3 regions of the Streptomyces sp. NPDC091281 genome follow, and region 1 is predicted to be linked to each of the others. Evidence: riboswitches for the same ligand, from Rfam matches in the RefSeq annotation. Region 1 holds a riboswitch; each other region holds the start of a gene.
What was found. A riboswitch is a leader RNA that binds a small molecule or an ion and turns the genes downstream of it on or off. The one in region 1 is predicted to bind cyclic di-AMP.

Region 1 (7,352 bases):
CCCCACGATCACCCCCTCCCCCCCAGCGCACCCTCAGTCCAGCTCGTACACCGCCGTGACCGTCGCCGTGGCCCGGACGGTGCCCGGCTCCAGCGGTACCCCGCCGAACGCGGCGCCGGACAGGTCGGCCGCCGCGGCGACGGGTCGCGGGGCGGCGTAGGCGTCCTCGCTGAGGGAGACCAGGCGGCCTAGCCGGTGGCCCGTGAGCCGGGCGTACTGGAGGGCCTTCGTCCGCGCGTCCTCGACGGCGCTCTCACGGGCGCGGGCCCGCAGCGGCGCCGGGTCGGCGACGTCGAAGGCGACGGAGTGGACGCGGCCCGCCTCCCCGGTCGCGTCGGCGACGGCGCGCAGCAGGGCCCCGGTCGCGGCCACTTCGCGGACCCGTACCGAGAAGCTCTGCGCGGCCTGGTAGCCCGTCAGGCGGGCGGTGCCGTCGCTGTGGTCGTGGACCGGGAGGAGGGAGACGCTCTCGGTACGGACGTCCTGGTCGGCCACGCCCTGGGCGCGGACGGCGGCGAGCAGGGCGGTCGCGGCGGCGCTCTGGGCGTCGAGGGCGGCCTGCGGGGTGCGGCCGGCCGTCTCGACCCCGGCGCCGACGACCGCGAGATCGGCGTCGGCGCTGACCACGCCCTCACCGGTCACGGTCACGGTGGCGGGAGCGGGGGCGGCACCGGAGACCGCAGCCCCCGGCTGCTCGCCGGGCGCGGCGAAGGCAGGCAGTGCGGGGCCGAGGAGGGCCAGCGCGACGAGGGGCGCCACGACGGCCACCCGGCGGGCGCGGACCCGTGCGGCGCGGGACGACGGGGACGGGATCGTGAACGTACGGGGCATGGCGCTCCGGTCCTTCCGGGGGCGGGCGGCGGCTGCCGTCATCCCAGCAGCCGCACCCGCCCCCGGCGGCACACCACTCCCGCACCCTCACCTCACTGGTGGAGCCCGTCCGGGTCACCGGCCCCCTCGGACCGCGGACCCCGTCCGCTCACTGCACGGCTCACCGCCCTGCTCAGGCCACCCGGGCGATCCGCTCCTTGATGGCGTCCGGGGAGAGCGTGCCCTTGGCGGTCACGTGGTCGCCGGACGACTCCCCGCGCAGCCGCCGCCCGATCCACGGCACCAGGTACTCGCGCGCCCAGTGCACGTCGTCGCGGCGGATCTCCAGGGTGCCGCGCGGCGGGAGCAGCGGCCACGGCTGCTCGGGGTCGGCGGGCACGTCCAGGCCGAGGGTCTGCCCGGCGCGCAGGGCCACGCGCGTGTGCCCCTCGGGGCCGAGGTGGAGCCGGTCGCCGTCCCAGGCCCGCCGGTCCTGCACGGACCTGAGCGACCAGAGGTCGAGCACCGGGCAGCCGTACCGGTCGGCGATGGCGCGCACATGCCCGTTGTACGTGGCGATCTTGCCGCGCAGATGCTTCAGGACGGGGACGCCGCGGGTGTCGAACCCGGTCGTCACGAGGACGGTCCCGGCCGCCGAGGCGAGGGCCGCGACGGCCCGTTCGAAGCGTTCGGCGACCTCGTCGGGGTCGGTGCCGGGGCGGAGGATGTCGTTGCCGCCCGCGCAGAGGGAGACCAGGTCGGGCGCGAGCGCGACCGCGCCGGGAAGCTGGTCCGCCACGATCTGGTCGAGCAGTTTGCCGCGGACGGCGAGGTTGACGTAACGGAAGTCGCCCTCGGGCCTGCGGTCCGCGAGCAGGACCGCGAAACGGTCGGCCCAGCCGACGAACGCGCCGTCGGGGCCGGGGTCGCCGACGCCTTCGGTGAAGCTGTCCCCCAGCGCCACGTACGACCCGATCGGTGATCTCTTGTCGTTCTTCGAATCGTCTGCCACAACGGTTCATGATTCACCTTTGAATGTGACTTACGCGACCGTAGGCAGGGGTTGACGGGCGGTGAGATAAGCCACTCCTAAAGAGTTTCCCAATCAGGGAATAAGGGATCTTCCCCGGAACGGCGCCACAGGGCTGCGGCGGAATGGCGGAACGGCGTCGCGGAACACACCGAAGGCCGGGCCCCCTGGATGAGGGTCCGGCCTTCGGTGTGCGTGTCAGGTGTGGCTCGGGGTGCGGCGGTGTCAGCCGACCGAGACGCCGTGCGAGCGGAGGTAGGCGACCGGGTCGATGTCGGAGCCGTAGTCCGGGGTGGTGCGGATCTCGAAGTGCAGGTGCGGGCCGGTCACGTTGCCGGTGGCGCCCGAGAGGCCGACCTGCTGTCCGGCGGTGACGGTCTGGCCGCCGGAGACGGAGAGCGAGGACAGGTGGGCGTACTGGGCGTAGCGGCCGTCGGCGAGGCGGATGACGACCTGGTTGCCGTAGGCGCCGCCCCAGCCGGCCGAGACGACGGTGCCCGCGCCGACGGCCTTGAGGGAGGTGCCGGTCGGGACGACGAAGTCGACACCGGTGTGGTAGCCGCTGGACCACATGCTCCCGGACATCCGGTACGGGGTGCCGACGGCGGCCCCGGCGACGGGGGCGCTGAAGCCGCTCGCGTTCGAGGTGTCGGCGGCCTGGGAGGCGGAGCCGTCGGAGGAGCCGGAGGCCTTCGAGGAGCCCGCGGAGGACGAGGAGTCCGAAGACTTCGCGGAGTTGGACGACTGTGAGGACTTCTTCGAAGCGGACGAATCCGACTTCTTCGACGAATCACGCGGAGCCGACGGCGCCTTGGAGGCCTCCGTGGCGCCCGCCGGGGCCTTCTTGCCGATCGACAGCTTCAGGCCGGGGTGGATGAGCGACGGGTCGGCGCCGACGGCCTCGCGGTTGTCCGCGTAGAGGCGGGTCCAGCCGCCGCTGACGTGCTGCTCGTCGGCGATCTTCGAGAGGTAGTCGCCGGGGCGCACGGTGTACGTCGTGGCGGCCTTGGCGCCGTCGGCGGACGTCCGTGCGACGGGGGCGGCCTGGACGCTCTGCGCGGCGTGGGAGACGGCCTGGGCGGCGGGCGCCTCGGACGGCGCGGCCTGCGCTCCGCCGGCGCCCATCAGGGGGAGGGCCAGCGCGGCGCCGCCGGTTCCGGCGGCGGCGATCGAGCGGGTGAAGAACTGGGACTTGGGACGGCGGTGCTTACCCTTGGCGGGCATGGCGAATTCCTCTCCGGCGCCTGCGAGGTGAGCTGTCGGGTGCGGACTGGAGATGTCCGGCCGCGCGGGGACGCGGCTTTACCCCGAGCCGTTCCGGGAACCGGAACAGGCGTTACTACCTGTGGGTCCCCCGCTCCTGCCGTGTACGGGTGAGTGGGTGCGGAATCCGGGCGGCGGCAGGATTGGGCGTCCGTCCGGATGGGTCAGGAACGTAAGCGACCAAGACGCACGGGAACAAGCAGAGGTTGCGCTTCCGGTGCATTTCCCTTGATCCCCTTCCGGAATTCACGGTCACCCTGTGTCGACCGGGAGACGTCGCGGGCGGGGAACACCCGCGGAAATCAGGCGTATTACGTGAACATGACGCGCGACATACGGTCACGGATGAGACGCTGCTCACGTGACACCTCTCCAGGTCGCCCTATTCCAGGCCGAGTTGGAACGAAGAAGCCAATCGAGCCAATTCGACTAATTCCATCAATTCGGGCAGACATCCCAGATGTCACCTCACCGCACATCCAACCCAAGGGGGCCATCGGGGGAGGTGTCCGACAGCGGCCGGTGTTCCGGGCTCCTCCGGTTCGGCCGCCCCCGTGTCGTATGGTCGTGACGCAGTGGTCATGAACGTGATCACGAGAGTGGTCACGCAGGTGTTCCGGCGGCCGTCACGAGCCGCGTCGGCCGGAACCACGACCGGGAGGAGCCCCCGTGACGCAGCAGGTCCCGTCGACCGAGCCCGAGCTGGCCGCCGTACGCAACTTCCGGGACGTGGGCGGCCTGCCGACCACCGACGGACGGCGCGTGCGGCACGGCGTGCTGTTCCGCAGCGGCCACCTCGCGCACGCCACCGCCGAGGACGCGGCGTTCCTGTCCTCCCTGGGCCTGCACACCGTCTTCGACTTCCGCAACGCCGCGGACCAGAAGCTGGAGGGCCCCGACGTCGAGCTGCCGGGCACACGGAACGTCAACCTGCCGCTCTCCGACCCGGCGGACGGCGCCGAGTTCTGGAAGATGGTCCGCGACGGCGACCTCGCGCAGCTGCGGGAGATCCTGGGCGACGGCAAGGGCGCGGACCGGATGATCCAGTCCTACCGGGCGATCGTCCGGGAGCGCACCGCCGAGCACTCGCGGGTGCTGCACGCGCTCGCCGAGGACAGCGTGCCCGCGCTGATGCACTGCGCGGCGGGCAAGGACCGGGCGGGCCTGTCGATCGCGGTGACCCTGCTGGCGCTCGGCGTGGAGCGCGAGGCCATCGTCGCCGACTACCTGGAGTCCAACGCCAAGCACCGCCGCTACCGGGTGCACCGCAGCGGCAGCTCGGCCGAGGCGTTCTCCCCCGAGGTGATGGACCTGCTCGCCCCGCTCTTCGACGCCCGCGCCGCGTACCTCACGGCCGCCTTCGACACGATCGAGGAGACCTGGGGCGACGTCGACACCTACCTGGAGCGGGGTCTCGGCCTGTCCCCGCGGACCCGGGAGCGGCTGCGCGAGCGCCTGCTCGACTGATCCGCGCCCGACCCGGCGACGCCCGCCCGACGGGCACCCGACGTCCCGAGGCGGGCCTACTTCTTGGCGCCCACCTCGAACAGCAGCCACAGGAACCCGGCGAAGACGTGGCCGACGGCGATGTAGATGATCAGCCTGATCCACAGGCTGCGGGGGAACTTCTCCTCGATGTCGGTCACGGCGTCTCTCCATGGGTGGGGCCGAGGCACAGGGTGGCCGTCGGGCTCTGCAACAGGGTGTGGACGAAGAGGAGTTCGACGCCGTCGGGGTCCTGGGCGGCGATACGGTGCGGGGTCAGCGAGTCGAAGTGCGCGCTGTCCCCGGGGCCGAGCACGTGCGCGGTGTCGCCGAGGCGCAGCAGGAGCCGTCCGCGCAGGACGTGCAGCCACTCCTCGCCGGGGTGGACCCGCACGATGTCGCCCTGCGAGCCGTGCGGCACCTGCACCCGCAGTGCCTGCATGCCCCGCCCGGAGGCCCCGGCCTGCCAGTACGTCCAGCCGCCCGCGTGGGTCGGCTCCATGTCGGCGGCGCGGACCACGGCGTCCCGGTCGGCGACCGACTCGCCGAGCAGCTCCGAGACGGTCGTACCGTAGGTACGGGCGAGCGCGAGCAGCATCGGCAGCGAGGGCTGGCGCTGCCCGGTCTCCAGCCGGGACAGGTGGGCCGGGGACAGCCCGGCGGTCCGGGCCGCGGCCTCCAGGGTGAGGGCGGCACGCCGCCGGAGGGAGCGCAGTTGCGGCGCGACGGCCGGGAGGTCACCGCCGGGCTCGGGCCCGGACGGCGGGGCGGGGTGGCTCATGACCCCATTCAGCCCCACCTTTGCCTCTGCGGCAAATTTCTTGCCTCTGAGACAAAGAAGCAGGGAAGGGGGGCTCGGTCGGGTCGCCTAGCGGTTGGCCACCGCCTGCTTCACGAGGGTCCTGCCGAAGTCCCAGACGAGTCCGCCGCCGTCGTGGGCGTCGTCCATCACCGCGGTGAAGGCGTCCACAAACCGGTCCACCTCCCGCTCCCCCACGATCAGCGGCGGGATCAGCTTGATGACCTCCAGGTGGTCGCCGGAGACCTGGGTCAGAATCCGGTGCCGCTGGAGCAGGGGGACGACCACCATCTGGGCGAACAGGCCCTTGCGGGCGGCCTGGAGCATGGTCCAGCGTCCGCGCAGCTTGAGCGAGCGGGGCCTGCCGAACTCGATGCCGATCATCAGGCCCCGGCCGCGGACGTCGGCGAGCATCTCGTAGCGGTCGGTGAGGGCGGCGAGGCGGGTGCGGAGCAGGTCGCCGGTGGCGCGGGCGTGGGCGACGGTCTGCTCGTTCTCCATGACCGCCAGCACGGCCAGACCGGCCGCCATGGCCTGGGCGTTGGAGCCGAAGCTCGCGGAGTGCACCAGCACCCGGTCCATCGAGGAGTAGACCTTCTTGAAGATCCAGTCCTTGCCGAGGGTGGCCCCGACCGGGACGTAGCCGCCGGAGAGCGCCTTCGCCACGCAGACCAGGTCGGGTTCGACGCCCTCCTCGTGCTGGTAGGCGTAGAAGTCACCGGTGCGGCCCAGACCGGTCTGCACCTCGTCCGCGATCAGCAGGGCCTTGTGGCGCCGCAACAGTTCCTGCGCGGACCGCAGATAGCCGGGCGGCGCCTCGTGCACACCCTTGCCCTGGATGGGCTCCACGATCAGCGCGGCCACGTCGCCCTTCTTCAACTCCCTTGCCAGCGCGTCGAGATCGCCGAGCGGTACGGCGGTGTCGGGCAGCAGGGGCGCGAACCCGTCGCGGAAGCCGCCCTCGCCGTTGACGGAGAGGGAGCCGGTGGTGAGGCCGTGGAAGGCGTGGTCGCAGTACAGGACCCTGGGCCTGCCGGTCGCGTAGCGGGCGAACTTGAGGGCGGTCTCGACGGCCTCGGTGCCGCTGTTGCCGAAGAACACCCGGTCCAGGTGGGGGCTGTGGGCGAGCAGCCGCTCCGCGAGCAGGCCGGGCAGCGGCTGGCAGTCGAAGCGGGTGAGGTCGGCGAGGGAGGCGTCGAGGACGTCGTGCAGCGCCTTGCGGACCACGGGGTGGTGACGGCCGAGGCCCATCACCCCGAACCCGGCGAGCATGTCGAGGTAGTCGTTGCCGTCGGCGTCCCAGAAGTAGGCGCCCTCGCCGCGCTCGTAGACCTTGTCGAAGCCGATCGTGTGGAGCATGCGCGGGAGTTGGTGGTTGAGGTGGCGGCTGTGCAGCTCGTAGCGTTCGGCGCCGCGCGCGGCGAGCAGCGCCCCGAGGTCGAACTCCCCGGCCTGCGCGGCGGCGGACGCGGATTCCGCGGTGGTCATTCCTGTGACTCCTTGACTGCCTGTGACTCGCTGACGGCCCGCTCGTCCCGTACGGCGAGGCCCGCGCCGACGCGTCCGGCGATCTCGACCGGGGTGAGGCCGATGTCCGCGAGGACCTCGGCGCGTTTGGCGTGGGCGAGGAACTGCTCCGGAATCCCGAACCGCTGCACGGGCACGTCGACGTCGGCGTCGGAGAGAGCCAGCGCGACCGCCGAACCGACCCCTGCCGCACGGCTGTTGTCCTCCACGACGGCCACCAGCCGGTGTCCGGCGGCCAGTTCGGTCAGTGCCGGGTCGACGGGCTTGACCCAGCGGGGGTCCACGACCGTGCAGGGCACCCCCCGCGCGCGGAGCAGGTCGGCCGCCTGGAGGCAGACGGACGCCATGACGCCGACGGCGACCAGCAGCACCCCGGCCCCGGACCCGGCACCCTCGTCCCGGTGCAGGACGTCGACGCCGCCGACCCGGTCGACCGCC
Region 2 (7,352 bases), on a different contig from region 1:
GCGCGTTGCCGATGGTCTCCAGGTACATGAGGGCGACGTCGGTGTCGGGGTCGTCGTACCAGTACTGCACGACGTCGTTGCCGGAGACGTCGGCCCGGTTGCCGGACGAGACGAAGGTCGACACGCCGGTCACGCCGGTGACGCCGCCGCCGCGCCGGTGCAGCCGGGACAGCAGGGCGACGCCGATCGCGCCGGACTGGGTGAACAGGCCGATCCGTCCGGGGCGGGGCATCTCGGGGGCGAGCGAGGCGTTGAGGCGGACGCCGGGGGCGGTGTTGATGACGCCGAAGGCGTTGGGGCCGATGATCCGCATGCCGTACGCCCGCGCGCGCCGCACGAGTTCACGCTGGCGGTGCCGTCCCTCGGGGCCGCTCTCGGCGTATCCGGCGGCGAGGACGACGAGGCCCTGGACGCCGTGCTCGCCGCACTCGGTGACGACGTCCGGCACGCGCTCCGCGGGGACGGCCAGGACGGCGAGGTCCACGGGGCCGTCGATGTCGCGCACGGACCGGAGGGCGGGCACCCCGTCGACGTCCTTCAGGTCCGCCGGGAACGCCTTGTTGACGGCGTAGAGGCTCCCGGCGAAGCCCGCCTCGCGGAGGTTGCCGAGGACGCTGCGGCCGACACCGCCGGGGGCGCGGCCGACGCCGACGACGGCGACGGAACCGGGGGCGAGCAGGCGCCGTACGGAGTGGGCCTCGGCGCGCTGCTCCCGCGCGCGCTGCACGGCCATCGAGCGCTCGGTGGGTTCGAGGTCGAACTCCAGGCGGACGACACCGTCCTCGAAGCTGCGCTTCTGGGTGTACCCGGCGTCGGTGAACACCTTGATCATCTTGTTGTTGGCGGGAAGCACCTCGGCGGCGAACCGGCGGATGCCGCGCTCGCGCGCGACGGCCGCGATGTGCTCCAGGAGCGCGGAGGCGACGCCCCGGCCCTGGTGGGCGTCCTGGACGAGGAAGGCGACCTCGGCCTCGTCGGCGGGGGCCGAGGCGGGCATGCCGTCGCCGCCGATGCGGTCGTAGCGCACGGTCGCGATGAACTCGCCGCCGACGGTGGCCGCGAGTCCGACGCGGTCGACGAAGTCGTGGTGGGTGAAGCGGCGGACGTCCTTGGCGGAGAGGCGGGGGTAGGGCGCGAAGAAGCGGTAGTACTTCGACTCGTCGGACACCTGCTCGTAGAAGCTGACCAGGCGGTCCGCGTCGTCGACGGTGATCGGGCGGACGCGCGCGGTGCCGCCGTCGCGCAGCACCACGTCGGCTTCCCAGTGGGCGGGGTACTCGTGCCGGTCCGACGCGCTCTGCATGGGGCCCAGCGTACGGCTCGCGTACGACAACGGCGCGAGGCAGTGTGGGGCGGGCGCGGGTCCGCGCCGAGGGGGGCGTGGGGCCGTGTGCGGCGCGCGCGGGGATCGCCGGGGCGTCCGGCGTCCCGTCGGCGCTCCGCGTGTGGAACACTGGTCTAGACAACCTGAGACACCTGAAGGGCAGCATCACATGGCTGAGCGCCGCGTCAACGTCGGCTGGGCCGAGGGTCTCCACGCCCGCCCCGCCTCCATCTTCGTCCGGGCCACCACGGCCACCGGCGTCCCGGTCACCATCGCCAAGGCGGACGGCAGTCCCGTCAACGCGGCCTCCATGCTGGCCGTCCTCGGCCTGGGCGCCCAGGGCGGCGAGGAGATCGTCCTCGCCTCCGACGCCGAGGGCGCCGACGCGGCCCTGGACCGGCTGGCCAAGCTGGTCGCCGAGGGCCTGGAGGAGCTGCCCGAGACGGTCTGAGCCCCGCGCTCACCGCACCCGCGGGCCGCGTCACCCCGTCCGGGGGTGGCGCGGCCTCGTCGTTTCCACCCGCGCCCGCGAAAGGGCGGGCAAGGGAGACGTTGGGCCCGAGAGAAGGCAGGCCGGAAAGAGGCCATGCGAAAGGCGGTACGGCAGACGAAAAGCGCGCTCCGCCGGAATACGCGGGCGCGCCGGACGACGGGCAGCGGAATTCACGCGCCGTCTGTTTCTGATCGGTTTCTCACCGACTTCCGATCGTCCACGCATTCACGGGACGACACCGCTTTGCGGGCACCTGACGCAGGGTCCGCACAATTGACTGCCCTTTGTATACGGCCCTCGTGTTAATGGCGCGGACCGGACATGTTTACGGCATGTTGCGAAGTCCTCACACGGTCCGGGCGGTCCCCCCGCGCGAAGCGCAGCCGGTGCGCGGACGTCGCGCGCTCGGTGTGCAGCGCCGTGACCGCCCGCGCGCGCTCGTGGTCGCCGCGCGCCACCGCGTCCACGATCGCCCCGTGCTCGGTCCAGGACTCCAGCGGGTCGGCGGGCGCCTCCACCGCGTACATCCAGGAGATCTTGTGGCGCAGCTGGGTCAGCGTGGCGGTCAGGGACTGGCTGCCGGATGCCTGGGCCAGCGTCTCGTGGAACCAGCCGCCCAGGGAGCGCAGGTCCTCGCTGTTGCCCCTCCTGGCCCGCTCCTGGCCCAGCCGGACGAGTCCGCGCAGCACCTTGAGGTGGGCCTCGGTGCGCCGCTGGGCGGCCCGCGCGGCGCCGAGCGGCTCCAGCAGCATCCGCATCTCCAGGAGGTCGGCGGCCTCCTGCTCGGTCGGTTCGGCCACGCACGCGCCCGCGTGGCGCCGGGTGACCACGAAGCCCTCGGCCTCCAGCGTGCGCAGGGCCTCGCGGACGGGGACGCGCGAGACACCGTAGCGGCGCGCGAGGAGTTCCTCGGTGAGGCGGCCGCCGCGCTCGTAGACACCCGCGACGATGTCGTCCCGGATGGCCGTGCACACCGAATGTGCCGGAATTCGCATGACCGACCTCCGCGGTAATCCCCGTGAAACGTCGACGATTGACGTGTGTTCCGTGACTCTATTGCAACGTGCGGGAATTTCCGATGGCAGCCGGGAATCCAGGGATATTTTTTGGCCGACACGGGGCCGAAAACGGCGAAAGCCCCGGCCGCGGGGGCCGGGGCTGGACGTCCTGTCGCCGTCCGCTGTCGGACGCGTCCGCCGTCAGACGCGTACGCCGTGCTGCCGGAGGTAGCCGACGGGGTCGAGGTCGGTGCCGTACTCCTGGCCGCTGCGGGCCTCGAAGTGCAGATGCGGTCCGGTGACGTTGCCGGTGGCGCCGGAGAGCGCGATGCGCTGCCCGGGGAGGACCCGCTGTCCCACCGAGACGGCCACGGAGGACAGGTGCCCGTACTGGGTGTACGTCCCGTCGTGCATCCGCAGGACGACCTGGTTGCCGTACGCGCCGCCCCAGCCCGCCTCCACGACGGTGCCGCCGCCCACCGCGTGCACGGGGGTGCCGGTCGCGGCGTGGAAGTCGATCCCGGTGTGGCTGCCGGAGGACCACAGGGAGCCGCCGGAGCGGTACCCGGTGGAGACGTAGGAGCCGCTGATCGGCGCCACGAAGGTGTTGAGACGCTTGCGCTCGGCCTCGCGGGCGGCGCGCGCCCTGGCCTCCCGCTCCGCCTTGACCTTGGCCGCGGCCTGCGCGGCGGCCTCCTTGCGCTCGGCCTCCCGCTCCGCGGCCTGCGACTGGACGGCGGCCTGGTCGTCGACGCGCGCGGCGACGGTCTCGCCGACGATGACGACGGGGGTGAGCCCGGTCCGTTCGGCGGGCGCCTCGGCGGCGTGGGCCGGCGCGGAGGCGACGGTGGCGAGGACGCCGGTGGTGGTGAGCGCCGCGACACCCGCCACGCGGGCGGTGGTGCGCTGCGTGCGGCCGGGTCGCCGGTGCTTCCCGGAGGCGCAGATGAACGCCATGGAGGTGAGCGGTCCTTTCCTTCCCTCTCGCCTACCGGGTTAGCTGACGGGTTCGGAGCAGGAAGGTCTCCTACGGGCCCCCTCGCCTGCGCGCGGGCACCCGATTCACCCCAGGGACTGCCTTCGTTGGGTCCCCGGCTCCCCTGGCTCGCGCCGTACGGGGACTCGGCGATGACTGTCCGGTGCCGCGGGCGCGGCGCACTGCCTGACGGACAGCCCGGACGAACCTAGACACCCACGCCTTCGATTCCCAAACGGGAGGGGGCCTTTGTAGCGCATGACACAGGCCAGAGGGGCCGCCTCCCCCGCAAATCGGGCATGCCGACGGGAGGGGAGTGAGTGGCGGGCCGAGGGAACGCGGTCGGCCGAACCTCGGGCCCCGGGAGGCTGATACGCCTTCCGGGGCCCAGGTCGCACACGCGTCGTGCGGCGACGAGCGGGCGACGCGCGCGTGGCACGCGGGCGCCACGCGCGGGCGACGCCGCTCGGTCACTCGGTCACTCGGCGGAGACGACCGTCACGTCGCCGATGCCGAGCGCCTCGACGGGCGCCTTGATCTGCGCGGCGTCACCGACGAGCACCGTGACCAGGCGGTCGACCGGGAAGGCGTTGACGACCGCGGCGGTCGCCTCCACGGTGCCGGTCTCGGCGAGTTGACGGTAGAGCGTCGCCTGGTAGTCGTCCGGCAGGTGCTGCTCGACCTGGTCGGCGAGCGTGCCCGCGACGGCGGCGGCCGTCTCGAACTTCAGCGGGGCCACACCGACGAGGTTCTGCACGGCCACGTCGCGCTCGGCGTCGGTCAGCCCGCCCTCGGCGAGGGTGCGCAGCACCTTCCACAGATCGTCCAGCGCGGGACCGGTGTTGGGGGTGTCCACGGAGCCGCTGATGGCGAGCATCGCGGCGCCCGACCCGTCCGGCGCGGACCGCAGGACCTGCCCGAAGGCGCGCACGCCGTACGTGTAGCCCTTCTCCTCACGCAGGACGCGGTCCAGGCGGGAGGTGAGGGTGCCGCCGAGGCAGTACGTGCCGAGGACCTGGGCGGGCCACACGCGCGCGTGCCGGTCGGCGCCGACGCGGCCGATGAGCAACTGGGTCTGGACGGCGCCGGGCCGGTCCACGATGACGACCCGTCCGGTGTCGTCGGCGGTCACCGGCGGCACCGGGCGCGGCTGCGCCGAGGAGCCCGTCCAGGCGCCCAGGGTCTCGCCGAGCAGCGCGTCGAGGTCGACACCGGTGAGGTCGCCGACGACGACGGCGGTGGCCGTGGCGGGCCGGACGTGCTTCTCGTAGAACGCGCGCACGGCGGCGGAGTCGATCTTGTCGACCGTCTCTGCGGTGCCCTGCCGCGGACGCGACATGCGCGCGGTGGCCGGGAACAGCTGCCGGGAGAGTTCCTTGGCGGCGCGCCGGCCCGGGTTGGCCAGCTCGTGCGGGATCTCGTCCAGGCGGTTGCGCACCAGGCGTTCGATCTCGCCGTCGTCGAACGCGGGCGCGCGCAGGGCGTCGGCGACCAGGCCGAGCGCCTTGGCGAGCCGGGAGACCGGCACCTCCAGGCTGAGCCGTACGCCGGGGTGGTCGGCGTGCGCGTCGAGGGTGGCGCCGCAGCGCTCCAGCTCGGCGGCGAACTCCTCCGCGGAGTGCTTGTCGGTGCCCTCCGAGAGAGCGCGCGCCATGATCGTGGCGATGCCGTCGAGTCCGGCCGGTTCGGCGTCCAGGGGCGCGTCCAGGTTGACCTCGACGGCGACGACCTGCTGGCCGGGGCGGTGGCAGCGCAGCACGGTGAGGCCGTTGCCGAGCGTGCCGCGCTCGGGGGCCGGGAACGCCCAGGGCCGGGCGTCGCCGGGCTGCGGCTGCGGGTGGAAGTCCATCGCGGTCAGCTCGCTCACTGGGCCGCCTCCTCGTTCTGGTCCTCGTCGGCGGTGGTGTCGGCCTCGGCGTCACCGGTCGTGTCGGCGGCCTCGGTGGGCTCGTAGACGAGCACGGCGCGGTTGTCGGGGCGCAGCCGGGCGGCGGCGATCTCCCGGACCTCGTCCGCGGTGACCTCCAGCACGCGCCCGACGGCGGTCAGGGCGAGCTGCGGGTCGCCGAACAGGACGGCGTAGCGGCAGAGTTCGTCGGCGCGTCCGGCGACCGTGCCGAGGCGGTCCAGCCACTCGCGCTCCAACTGGGCCTGCGCGCGCTCCATCTCCTCGGCGGTCGGGCCCTCCTCGGCGAAGCGGGCCAGCTCCTCGTCGATGGCGGTCTCGATGACCGGCACCTCGACGTCGCCGGACGTCTTGACGTCCAGCCAGCCCAGGGAGGGCGCGCCCGCCAGGCGCAGCAGACCGAACCCGGCCGCCACCGCCGTACGGTCGCGGCGGACCAGGCGGTTGTACAGGCGGGAGGACTCGCCGCCGCCGAGGACGGTGAGCGCCAGGTCGACGGCGTCGCACGCGCGCGTGCCGTCCTCCGGGAGACGGTAGGCGGCCATCAGGGCGCGCGCCGGAACCTCCTCCTCGACGACCTCGCGCAGTTCCTCGCCGATGACGTCGGGCAGGGAGCCGTCGCGGGGGGTGGGCTTGCCGTCGTGGGCGGGGATGGAGCCGAAGTACTTCTCGACCCAGGCGAGCGTCCGCTCGGGGTCGATGTCGCCGACGACCGACAGGACGGCGTTGTTGGGCGCGTAGTACGTCCGGAAGAACGCGCGCGCGTCCTCCAGGGTCGCCGCGTCCAGGTCGGCCATGGAGCCGATCGGCGTGTGGTGGTAGGGGTGGCCCTCCGGGTAGGAGAGCGCGGTGAGCTTCTCGAAGGCGGTGCCGTAGGGGACGTTGTCGTAGCGCTGGCGGCGCTCGTTCTTGACGACGTCGCGCTGGTTCTCCATGGACTCGTCGTCCAGGGCGGCCAGCAGGGAGCCCATGCGGTCGGCCTCCAGCCAGAGGGCGAGCTCCAGCTGGTGGGCGGGCATGGTCTCGAAGTAGTTGGTGCGCTCGAAGCTGGTGGTGCCGTTGAGCGAGCCGCCCGCGCCCTGCACCAGCTCGAAGTGGCCGTTGCCCTTGACCTGGCCCGAGCCCTGGAACATCAGGTGCTCGAAGAGGTGAGCCAGGCCCGTACGGCCCTTGACCTCGTGGCGCGAGCCGACGTCGTACCAGAGGCACACCGCCGCGACGGGGGTCAGGTGGTCCTCCGAGAGCACCACGCGCAGCCCGTTGGCCAGGCGGTGCTCGGTCGCTGTCAGGCCCCCGGTGCCTGCCTGGTCTGTGGCCGTGTGACCCATGGGCATGTACGTCCTTCCGATCGCGGGCGCGGTCGTGCAAACCGCGGTTTTCCTGCCGGTCCTGCCACTGTATGCAAGCGCGCGGAGCGGCGGCGGAGTTCCCGCCGTCCGTACGCCGAGAGCGAGATCGCGTAGCCTGCGGGCAGCCGTGGACGGTGGTCGGCCGACGTCGGCCGGCCCCGGCCGGGCACAGACAGCAACGGACAGCCGCGCACAGCCCCGGACAGCTTCGGACACCCCGCGACGTGGAACTCCCCCGGCCGGGCGGACACCGACACCCGGGGTCCTGGGCCGCGCTGTCAGTGCCGCGGTCCACAATGGTCCGCG
Region 3 (7,352 bases), on a different contig from region 1:
CACCAGGACCCGGATCTCGCGCATGCCCTGCGGATCGAGGCCGTTGGTCGGTTCGTCCAGGACGAGCAGCCGGCGGGGCTGGAGGAGGGCGGCGGCGAGGCCGAGCCGCTGCTTCATGCCGAGCGAGTACGCCTTGGCCTTCTTGCCCGCGGCGGCCGTCAGCCCGACCCGGTCCAGCGCCCGGCCGACGCGGGCCCGGCGGGTGCGCGGGTCGGCGGTGGGGTCGGCGGCGTCGTAGCGCAGGAGGTTGTCGCGGCCGGAGAGGAAGCCGTACAGGGCGGGGCCCTCGATGAGGGCGCCGACGTGCGGCAGGACGGCGCGGGTGGCGCGGGGCATGGGCTGCCCCAGGACCCGGGCCGTGCCGGAGGTGGGCTCGATGAGGCCCATCAGCATGCGGATGGTGGTGGTCTTGCCGGAGCCGTTGGGGCCGAGGAAGCCGAAGACGCTGCCCGCCGGGACGGCCAGGTCGAGGCCGTCCACGGCGAGCTGTCCGCCCCGGTAGCGCTTGGTGAGGGCGCGGGTGCGGATGACGGTGTCGTCGTCACGGCTCCCGGCAGGACCGCCCGGTGCGGGGCTCCGCGTGCTGTCGGGCGGGCCGCCCGGGGCGGGCGGTGGCGCGTCCTCGTCCATCGGCTCCCCCGTTCGTCGCCCCGCCCGCCCCGTACGTCGGTCGTACGGGGCTGACGTCAGGGTACTTACCGGGCCGTGTCGGCCGCCTTGACGAGGGCGTCCTTGGTGACGGCGCCGACGTAGACCTTGCCGTCGTCGGTGACGAGGGCGTTGATCAGGCGGGTGGAGAAGACGGTGCCGGAGCCGAAGTCGCCCTTCACCTTGTCGCCGAAGGAGTCCATGAAGTCGCCGAGGCCGCCGAGGCCGCCCGCGTCGGGCAGGTCGGCGCCGGACGGGACGCCCTCGCCGCCGGTGTCGAAGGTGGCGACGCTGGTCCAGCCCTCGCCGAGCACGGTGGCCCCGTCGAGGTCCCCGGCGAAGCCCTCGGCGCCCTCGGTGAAGGGGGCGCCGCCCTTGGCCGTGTCCGGGGCACCGCCCTTGGCCGAGTCGGGGGCCTCGGGGGTGTCGCCCTCGGTGACCTTGGCGCCCTTGGGCGGGGTGAAGTCGAAGGTGGACGCGGCGGGCTTGGCGAAGCTGACCTTGGTGAACCCGGCGTCGACGACGGCCGCGCCGCCGCCGGTCGGGGTGAGGGTGAACTTGAGCGGCAGGCCGGTCTTCGCGTCGACGGCGACGGTGACCGCGCCGACGGTGGAACCGGACTGCTTCGGCTTGACCAGCAGCTTGTAGGCGTCGCGGCCGGCGACCTGGACGGTGCCGTCCACGGTGACGGACGTGGTGCCGTCGACGGCCTTGAGGGCTTCTTCGGTCAGTTCCTTGGGTGTGGTGGGCGCGGGGGTGCCGGAGGCGCGGTCGTCGGCGCCGGCGGGGGCGTCACCGGTGGAGTGGTAGACCTCGTTGGAGGCGCTGTCGTACCCCCACACGTCCTTGCCGTTGTGGATGACGCTGTACTCGGCGGCGTTCTCCAGGAGGGAGAGCTTCTGCCGGTCCGGGCCGTCGGCGGCGACGCGCAGGGTGTGGGTGCCGGAGGCGAGTTCGGTGAGGCGGGTGGACGGGTCGGCGGAGGAGCCGTCGGAGGCGCCCCCCGCGGCCCCCGCGAGGAGCCCGCTCTCCAGGCCGCCCAGGTCGGGCAGGCCCAGGTCGGTGGTGATCTTCACGGTGCCGGACAGCTGCTGCACGTCCGACGCGGCGATCTTCTCGATGAGCTGCTGGGCGCTGATCTTCGGCAGGTCGGGGTCGCCCGAGTCGGCGAGGGCCGGGACGAGCCCGATCGTCGCCGCCGCGATGCCCACCACGGTGACCGGGACGACGTACCGCACGGCCTTGCGCCGCCCGGCGCGCAGGTCGTCGGCCTCGCCGGGGTGCGTGCTGTCGTCGGATGCGTACGGTGCCATGTGTGCCTTACCTCCGTCGTCGGCGGCGGCGGGCGGCCGTCTCACGTACCAACGTCCTTGCCCCGGGCCGCCATTCTCACCCGAATCGGTGAGGAGCGATGATTACCGTGCTCACCATCTGACCAAATGAGCCGCCGTCATTCGTCAGCCCTCGGACGCAAATCGACGTACACCTCCGGTATGACACGGGGGTGGGGGGCGTCAGGGTCGGTGGGGGCCATCCCTGAGAGACGCCCCGCGGGAAGCTGTGCGGGGCACGGCGAGGAGCCGCCCTGCGGGCGCGGCGAAGAGGCCCCTGCGCGGGCGGAGCGGGGTGTGGCTCTCGGGAGCCACCCCGGCTACCCCGCCCGGTGGACCACCGCGTCGCACAGCTCCAGCAGGCCCGACTTCGCCTCGCACTCCCGCAGCGGTGCCAGCACCGCCCGCGCGTCCTTGGCGTACCGCACGGTGTCGCGGCGGGCCTGCTCCAACGCGGGGTGCGCCCGCAGTCCGGCCAGGGCCTCGGCGAGGCGCGCGTCGTCGCTGAGGTCGGAGTCGAGCAGCTCGCACAGCGCGACGTCCTCCGGCAGCGCCAGCCGGGCCGCCCGCTCCCGCAGCCGCAGCACCGGCAGGGTGGCGATGCCCTCGCGCAGGTCGGTGCCGGGCGTCTTGCCCGACTCGTGGGAGTCGGAGGCGATGTCGAGGACGTCGTCGGCGAGCTGGAAGGCGACGCCGAGCCGCTCCCCGTACTGGGTGAGCATGTCCACGACCGTGTCGTCGGCGCCGGACATCATGGCGCCGAAGCGGCAGGCGACGGCGACCAGGGAGCCGGTCTTGCCGCCGAGCACGTCGAGGTAGTGGTCGACGGGGTCGCGCCCGTCGGTCGGCCCGGCGGTCTCCAGGATCTGGCCGGTGACGAGGCGCTCGAACGCCTCCGCCTGGACCCGGACGGCCTCGGGGCCGAGGTCGGCGAGGATGTGGGAGGCGCGGGCGAAGAGGAAGTCGCCGGTGAGGACGGCGACGGAGTTCCCCCAGCGGGTGTTCGCGCTCGGCACCCCGCGCCGTACGGCCGCCTCGTCCATGACGTCGTCGTGGTAGAGCGTGGCGAGGTGGGTCAGCTCGACCACGACGGCCGAGGGCACGACCCCGGGGGCGTAGGGGTCGCCGAACTGGGCCGCGAGCATCACGAGCAGCGGCCGGAACCGCTTCCCGCCCGCGCGCACGAGGTGCTGCGCGGCCTCCGTGATGAACGGGACCTCGCTCTTCGTGGCTTCGAGCAGGCCTTCCTCGACAGCCGTCAATCCGGCCTGGACATCGGCTTCCAGAGCCTGGTCCCGCACGCTCAGCCCGAACGGCCCGACGACGGTCACGAGGGGTCTCCTGTCTGCTGGTGTCTTCCGGCGATCACACGGTTTGTCGATACGTCGCTGCCCTCACTCAAGTCAGCGTATCCGGTCACGTTTCGATCACCGACAGGCCCCACGTCCCCCTGCCTCGAACTTCGCCCGACCGGGAGGCGCCGACCCACCCGTCCCACCGCCCTCACAGGCATCGCGCGCCCCATATGTTACCGACCGGAAGGTATGTACCCCTTCCGGTCGGGGACACGTCGATCGGCGCCCGCATCCGCACTCCGACCGCGCCCCCTCAGCCACCCCTCCCGACCCTCTTCCACCCCTCACCCCTCACTCCCACAACCCCCACCCCATTAAAGCCACTTGAGCTATATGACCGTTTTACCCGCCTTGTGGACGCAGGTGAGTTGGCTCACCCGTGCCGCCATCGAGCAACCCTGACCGGATTTTTTAATTCCGCTTTGCTCAAGCGGAAGTTGAGCGCCAGCCCCCGCAAAGGATCAAGCGCCCGAAAACCCCAGACCAAGGTCAATAGGGACGACCTGTGAATCAGCCACTTGTTCCCGACATGTGCTCTCGCATACGTTCCCGGCCTGTCGGACAGACGCCTAATCCTGCCGCCGTCCGACAACCCCATCGACGAAGACATTCGCGGCAGGAGCGGGGGACCCAGGTAAGTCGCCGTCCCGGCGCGTACGTCACACACGGACGCGGCGGAACGGCTCGGGGTGAAGCCGCGCCACCGTGTCCGTACGGCGGCCGGCCGGGCACCTCCCCGCCCGAACCCGACAGCTCACCTCGCAGGCGCCGGAGAGGAACCCCTTCATGTCCGCTGTCACCCAGCCCCGCCGCACCCGCACCCGCCTGGTCCGCACCGTCGCCGTGGCCTGCGCCGGCGCCGCCGCGCTCACCCTCCCCTTCATCGGCGCCACCAGCGCCTCCGCCGCCCCCGCCACCTCGGCCGCCACCTCCGCCGGGTACACGAACAACCTCGACGGCTGGATCCGCGAGTCCCTCGCGATCATGGCCGAGAAGGGCATCCCGGGCAGCTACGACGGCATCTACCGCAACGTGATGCGGGAGTCCTCGGGCAACCCGAACGCGATCAACCTGTGGGACTCCAACGCCGCGGCCGGCATCCCGTCGAAGGGCCTGCTCCAGGTCATCGACCCGACGTTCGCCGCGTACCACGTGGACGGCACCGCCTACGACCCGTACGACCCGGTCGCCAACATCACCGCCGCCTGCAACTACGCCGCCGACCGCTACGGCTCCATCGACAACGTCTTCGGCGCCTACTGACGGTCCCGGGCCGCCGGGGTTCCTCGCGGAACCCCCTGAGGGAGCGGAACCCCTAAGGGAAGAGTCGTTCGAGGACGGCGGCCACGCCGTCGTCCTCGTTCGACGTCGTCACCTCGTCGGCCACCGCCTTCAGCTCCGGATGGGCGTTCGCCATGGCCACCCCGCGCGCCGCCCAGTCGAACATCGGGATGTCGTTGGGCATGTCCCCGAAGGCGAGGGTGTCCTCGGGCCGCAGCCCGAGCCGCTCCGCCGCCAGCGCCAGCCCCGTCGCCTTGGTCACCCCGCACGGCTGGAGTTCCACCGTGCCCGGCCCCGACATGGTGACGGTGGCCAGCGAGCCGACCACCGCGCGGGCGGTCACCGCCAACTCGTCGTCGGTCAGGCCGGGATGGCGCAGCAGCACCTTGCTGATCGGCTCGCACCACAGGTCGTCCCGGCGGCCGACCCGCACCGCCGGCAGGGTCGGGTGCGGCATCAGGTAGCCCGGCTCGATCAGGGTCAGCCCGTCGATCCCGTCCTGGTCGACGGCGGCGTACACCTGCCCCACCTCGGCCTCGATCTTGCCGATCGCCGTCTCCGCCAGCTCCCGGTCCAGGGTGACCGACCACAGCAGGCGGTCGGCGCCGATGTCGTAGAGCTGCGCGCCCTGGCCGCAGACGGCGAGGCCTCTGCTCCGCAGGATGTCCAGCAGCGGCCGTACCCGGGGCGCGGGGCGGCCCGTGACCACGAGGTGGCGGGCACCGGCGGCCGCCACCCGCGCGAGCGCGTCGAGCGACCGGTCGGAGAACGTGTCGTCGCCGCGCAGCAGCGTCCCGTCCAGGTCGGTGGCGATCAGGGAGTACGCGCAGCGCGCGGCATATGCGTGGGGTGCGGGCATGATCAGAGAATACGGATTCCGGCCGGATCGGACTCACCGCCGCAGCCGCGCCCCCGGCCCCGCTCTTCCGGCACGCTGCCGGTGCGCTGCCGGTGCGCTCACCGCTCGCTGGCGGTCCGCTTCCGGTGTGCTTTCACCCCGCTTCCCTCCGCTTTCCGGCCGCTTTCCGGCGCAACGCCGGGTACAGGGCGGTTAAAGGCCTCTGCCCGGAATGGCAACAACCAGGTCCGCTCCCTACCGCCCCGCCCGCCCGGAGGGGTACCGTCCCCCTGTCCAGGGGGGACTTGATCGGGGGGTCAGGTTGAGCAGCGGACGTATTCGTGTGCTGGGTCCGGAGGACCTGGCCGAGGGGGACCGGGAACGGTGGCGGGCGCTGCGCGCCGCGTCGACGGCGCCGCGGAACCCCTTCATGGAACCGGAGTTCGCCACCGCGGTGGGCCGGGTCCGGCCCGCCACCCGGGTGGCGGTGGTGTACGAGGGGCGCGAGCCGGTCGGTTTCCTGCCGCACGAACGCGGCGCGCTGGGCCGCGGGCAGGCCCTCGCGCACGGCGTCTCGGACGTGCAGGGCGCGGTCCTCGCGCCGGGCCTCGGTCTGGGCGCCGACGAACTGCTGCGCGCCTGCGGCCTGTCGAGCTTCGCCTTCGACAACCTGGAGGCCGAACAGGGCCTGTTCGTGCCGCACGCGGCGGCGGAGTACGCGTCGTACGTCATCGACGTCGAGAAGGGCTACGAGACGTACGAGTCCGTGCTGCGCGCCCAGTCGCCGAAGTTCCTGAAGACGACGCTCGCCAAGGAGCGCCGACTCGGCCGCCAGGTCGGGGAGTTGCGGTTCGTCTTCGACGAGCGCGATCCGGCGGCGCTGCGCACGCTCATGGCGTGGAAGTCCGCGCAGTACCGCAGGACCGGCCGCCGCGACCGCTTCGCGCAGGAGTGGATCAACCGGCTCGTCGGCCTGCTCGCCGAGACCCGCGCGCCGGACTGCGCGGGCACCCTCTCCGTCCTCTACGCGGGCGGGCGGCCGATCGCCGCGCACTTCGGTCTGCGCTCCTCGACCGTCCTGGCCTGCTGGTTCCCGTCCTACGAACCGGAGTTCGCCAGGTTCTCCCCCGGTCTGGTGCTGCATCTGCGGATGGCCGAGGCCGCCGCCGCCGAGGGCATCGGGCTGCTCGACCTGGGCCGGGGGGCGGCCGAGTACAAGGACGCGCTGCGGACGGGCGAGGTGCCCGTGTACGAGGGGGCGTGGACGCGTCCGGGGGTGGGCGCCGCGCTCCACTGGCTGGGGCGTGAACCGGCGCGCCGGGCCCATCACTTCGTCCGCAACCGGCCGAGACTCGCGGCGACGGCCGCCCGGGTGCTGAAGGGCGCCGGCCGGCTGCGCCGCGCCTGAGCCACCGATCCAGGGGAGGGTGCATGGCGACCGAGCCACGCGTACGGCAGGAGATCCGGCGGTTCCTCGACATCCCGCCGGTGCAGGTCGCCGAGCTGGATCTGGACCCGGGAGGCGGGCCCGGCGGCGGGGACGGGGGCAGTGGCGGGGGCGGGGGCGTTCTGAGACCCGGCCCCGGCAGCCCGCCGGTCACGCACGGCGCGGTGTTCGTGCTGGTCCGGGTGGGCGGACGGCCGGTCGCCACGCTGCTGGGGCAGGTCCCCGAGGGCGCCGATCCGACGACGGTGCTCACCGCGCTCGCACGGGAGCGCACCCCCTCGGACCTCTGCGAACTCCCCGACCTCGCCGTCACCGTGCCGTCGACCACCGTGGTCGTCGCCACCCGCGAGCGCGCCGACCGGCTCGCCACCGCCCTGGACTCCCTGCTCGCGCAGGACCACCCGGACGCCGAGATCGTCGTCGTCGACAACGCGCCCGTCACGGACGCCACC

Region 2: another riboswitch for cyclic di-AMP. It lies ahead of ACIQPQ_RS25415 (M23 family metallopeptidase); the one in region 1 lies ahead of ACIQPQ_RS16130 (peptidoglycan DD-metalloendopeptidase family protein).
Region 3: another riboswitch for cyclic di-AMP. It lies ahead of ACIQPQ_RS33905 (transglycosylase SLT domain-containing protein); the one in region 1 lies ahead of ACIQPQ_RS16130 (peptidoglycan DD-metalloendopeptidase family protein).

Annotation. Positions count from the first base shown of each region.
Region 1 covers NZ_JBIVUY010000005.1:363,919-371,270, forward strand. Annotated here, with positions in the region: gene ACIQPQ_RS16120 (SIMPL domain-containing protein) at 34-831, opposite strand; gene ACIQPQ_RS16125 (SGNH/GDSL hydrolase family protein) at 1,004-1,822, opposite strand; gene ACIQPQ_RS16130 (peptidoglycan DD-metalloendopeptidase family protein) at 2,066-3,064, opposite strand; cyclic di-AMP (ydaO/yuaA leader) riboswitch at 3,069-3,234, opposite strand; gene ACIQPQ_RS16135 (tyrosine-protein phosphatase) at 3,773-4,570, shown strand; gene ACIQPQ_RS16140 (DUF6126 family protein) at 4,627-4,749, opposite strand; gene ACIQPQ_RS16145 (helix-turn-helix domain-containing protein) at 4,746-5,369, opposite strand; gene ACIQPQ_RS16150 (aspartate aminotransferase family protein) at 5,457-6,875, opposite strand; gene dxs (1-deoxy-D-xylulose-5-phosphate synthase) at 6,872-7,352, opposite strand, start outside.
Region 2 covers NZ_JBIVUY010000010.1:206,963-214,314, forward strand. Annotated here, with positions in the region: gene ACIQPQ_RS25400 (GNAT family N-acetyltransferase) at 1-1,303, opposite strand, end outside; gene ACIQPQ_RS25405 (HPr family phosphocarrier protein) at 1,494-1,775, shown strand; gene ACIQPQ_RS25410 (GntR family transcriptional regulator) at 2,120-2,812, opposite strand; gene ACIQPQ_RS25415 (M23 family metallopeptidase) at 3,017-3,772, opposite strand; cyclic di-AMP (ydaO/yuaA leader) riboswitch at 3,786-3,953, opposite strand; gene ACIQPQ_RS25420 (M16 family metallopeptidase) at 4,270-5,658, opposite strand; gene ACIQPQ_RS25425 (M16 family metallopeptidase) at 5,655-7,025, opposite strand.
Region 3 covers NZ_JBIVUY010000016.1:201,664-209,015, reverse strand. Annotated here, with positions in the region: gene ACIQPQ_RS33920 (ABC transporter ATP-binding protein) at 1-630, opposite strand, end outside; gene ACIQPQ_RS33915 (outer membrane lipoprotein carrier protein LolA) at 696-1,961, opposite strand; gene ACIQPQ_RS33910 (polyprenyl synthetase family protein) at 2,300-3,310, opposite strand; cyclic di-AMP (ydaO/yuaA leader) riboswitch at 3,923-4,115, shown strand; gene ACIQPQ_RS33905 (transglycosylase SLT domain-containing protein) at 4,121-4,597, shown strand; gene ACIQPQ_RS33900 (HAD family hydrolase) at 4,650-5,474, opposite strand; gene ACIQPQ_RS33895 (GNAT family N-acetyltransferase) at 5,776-6,861, shown strand; gene ACIQPQ_RS33890 (glycosyltransferase) at 6,885-7,352, shown strand, end outside.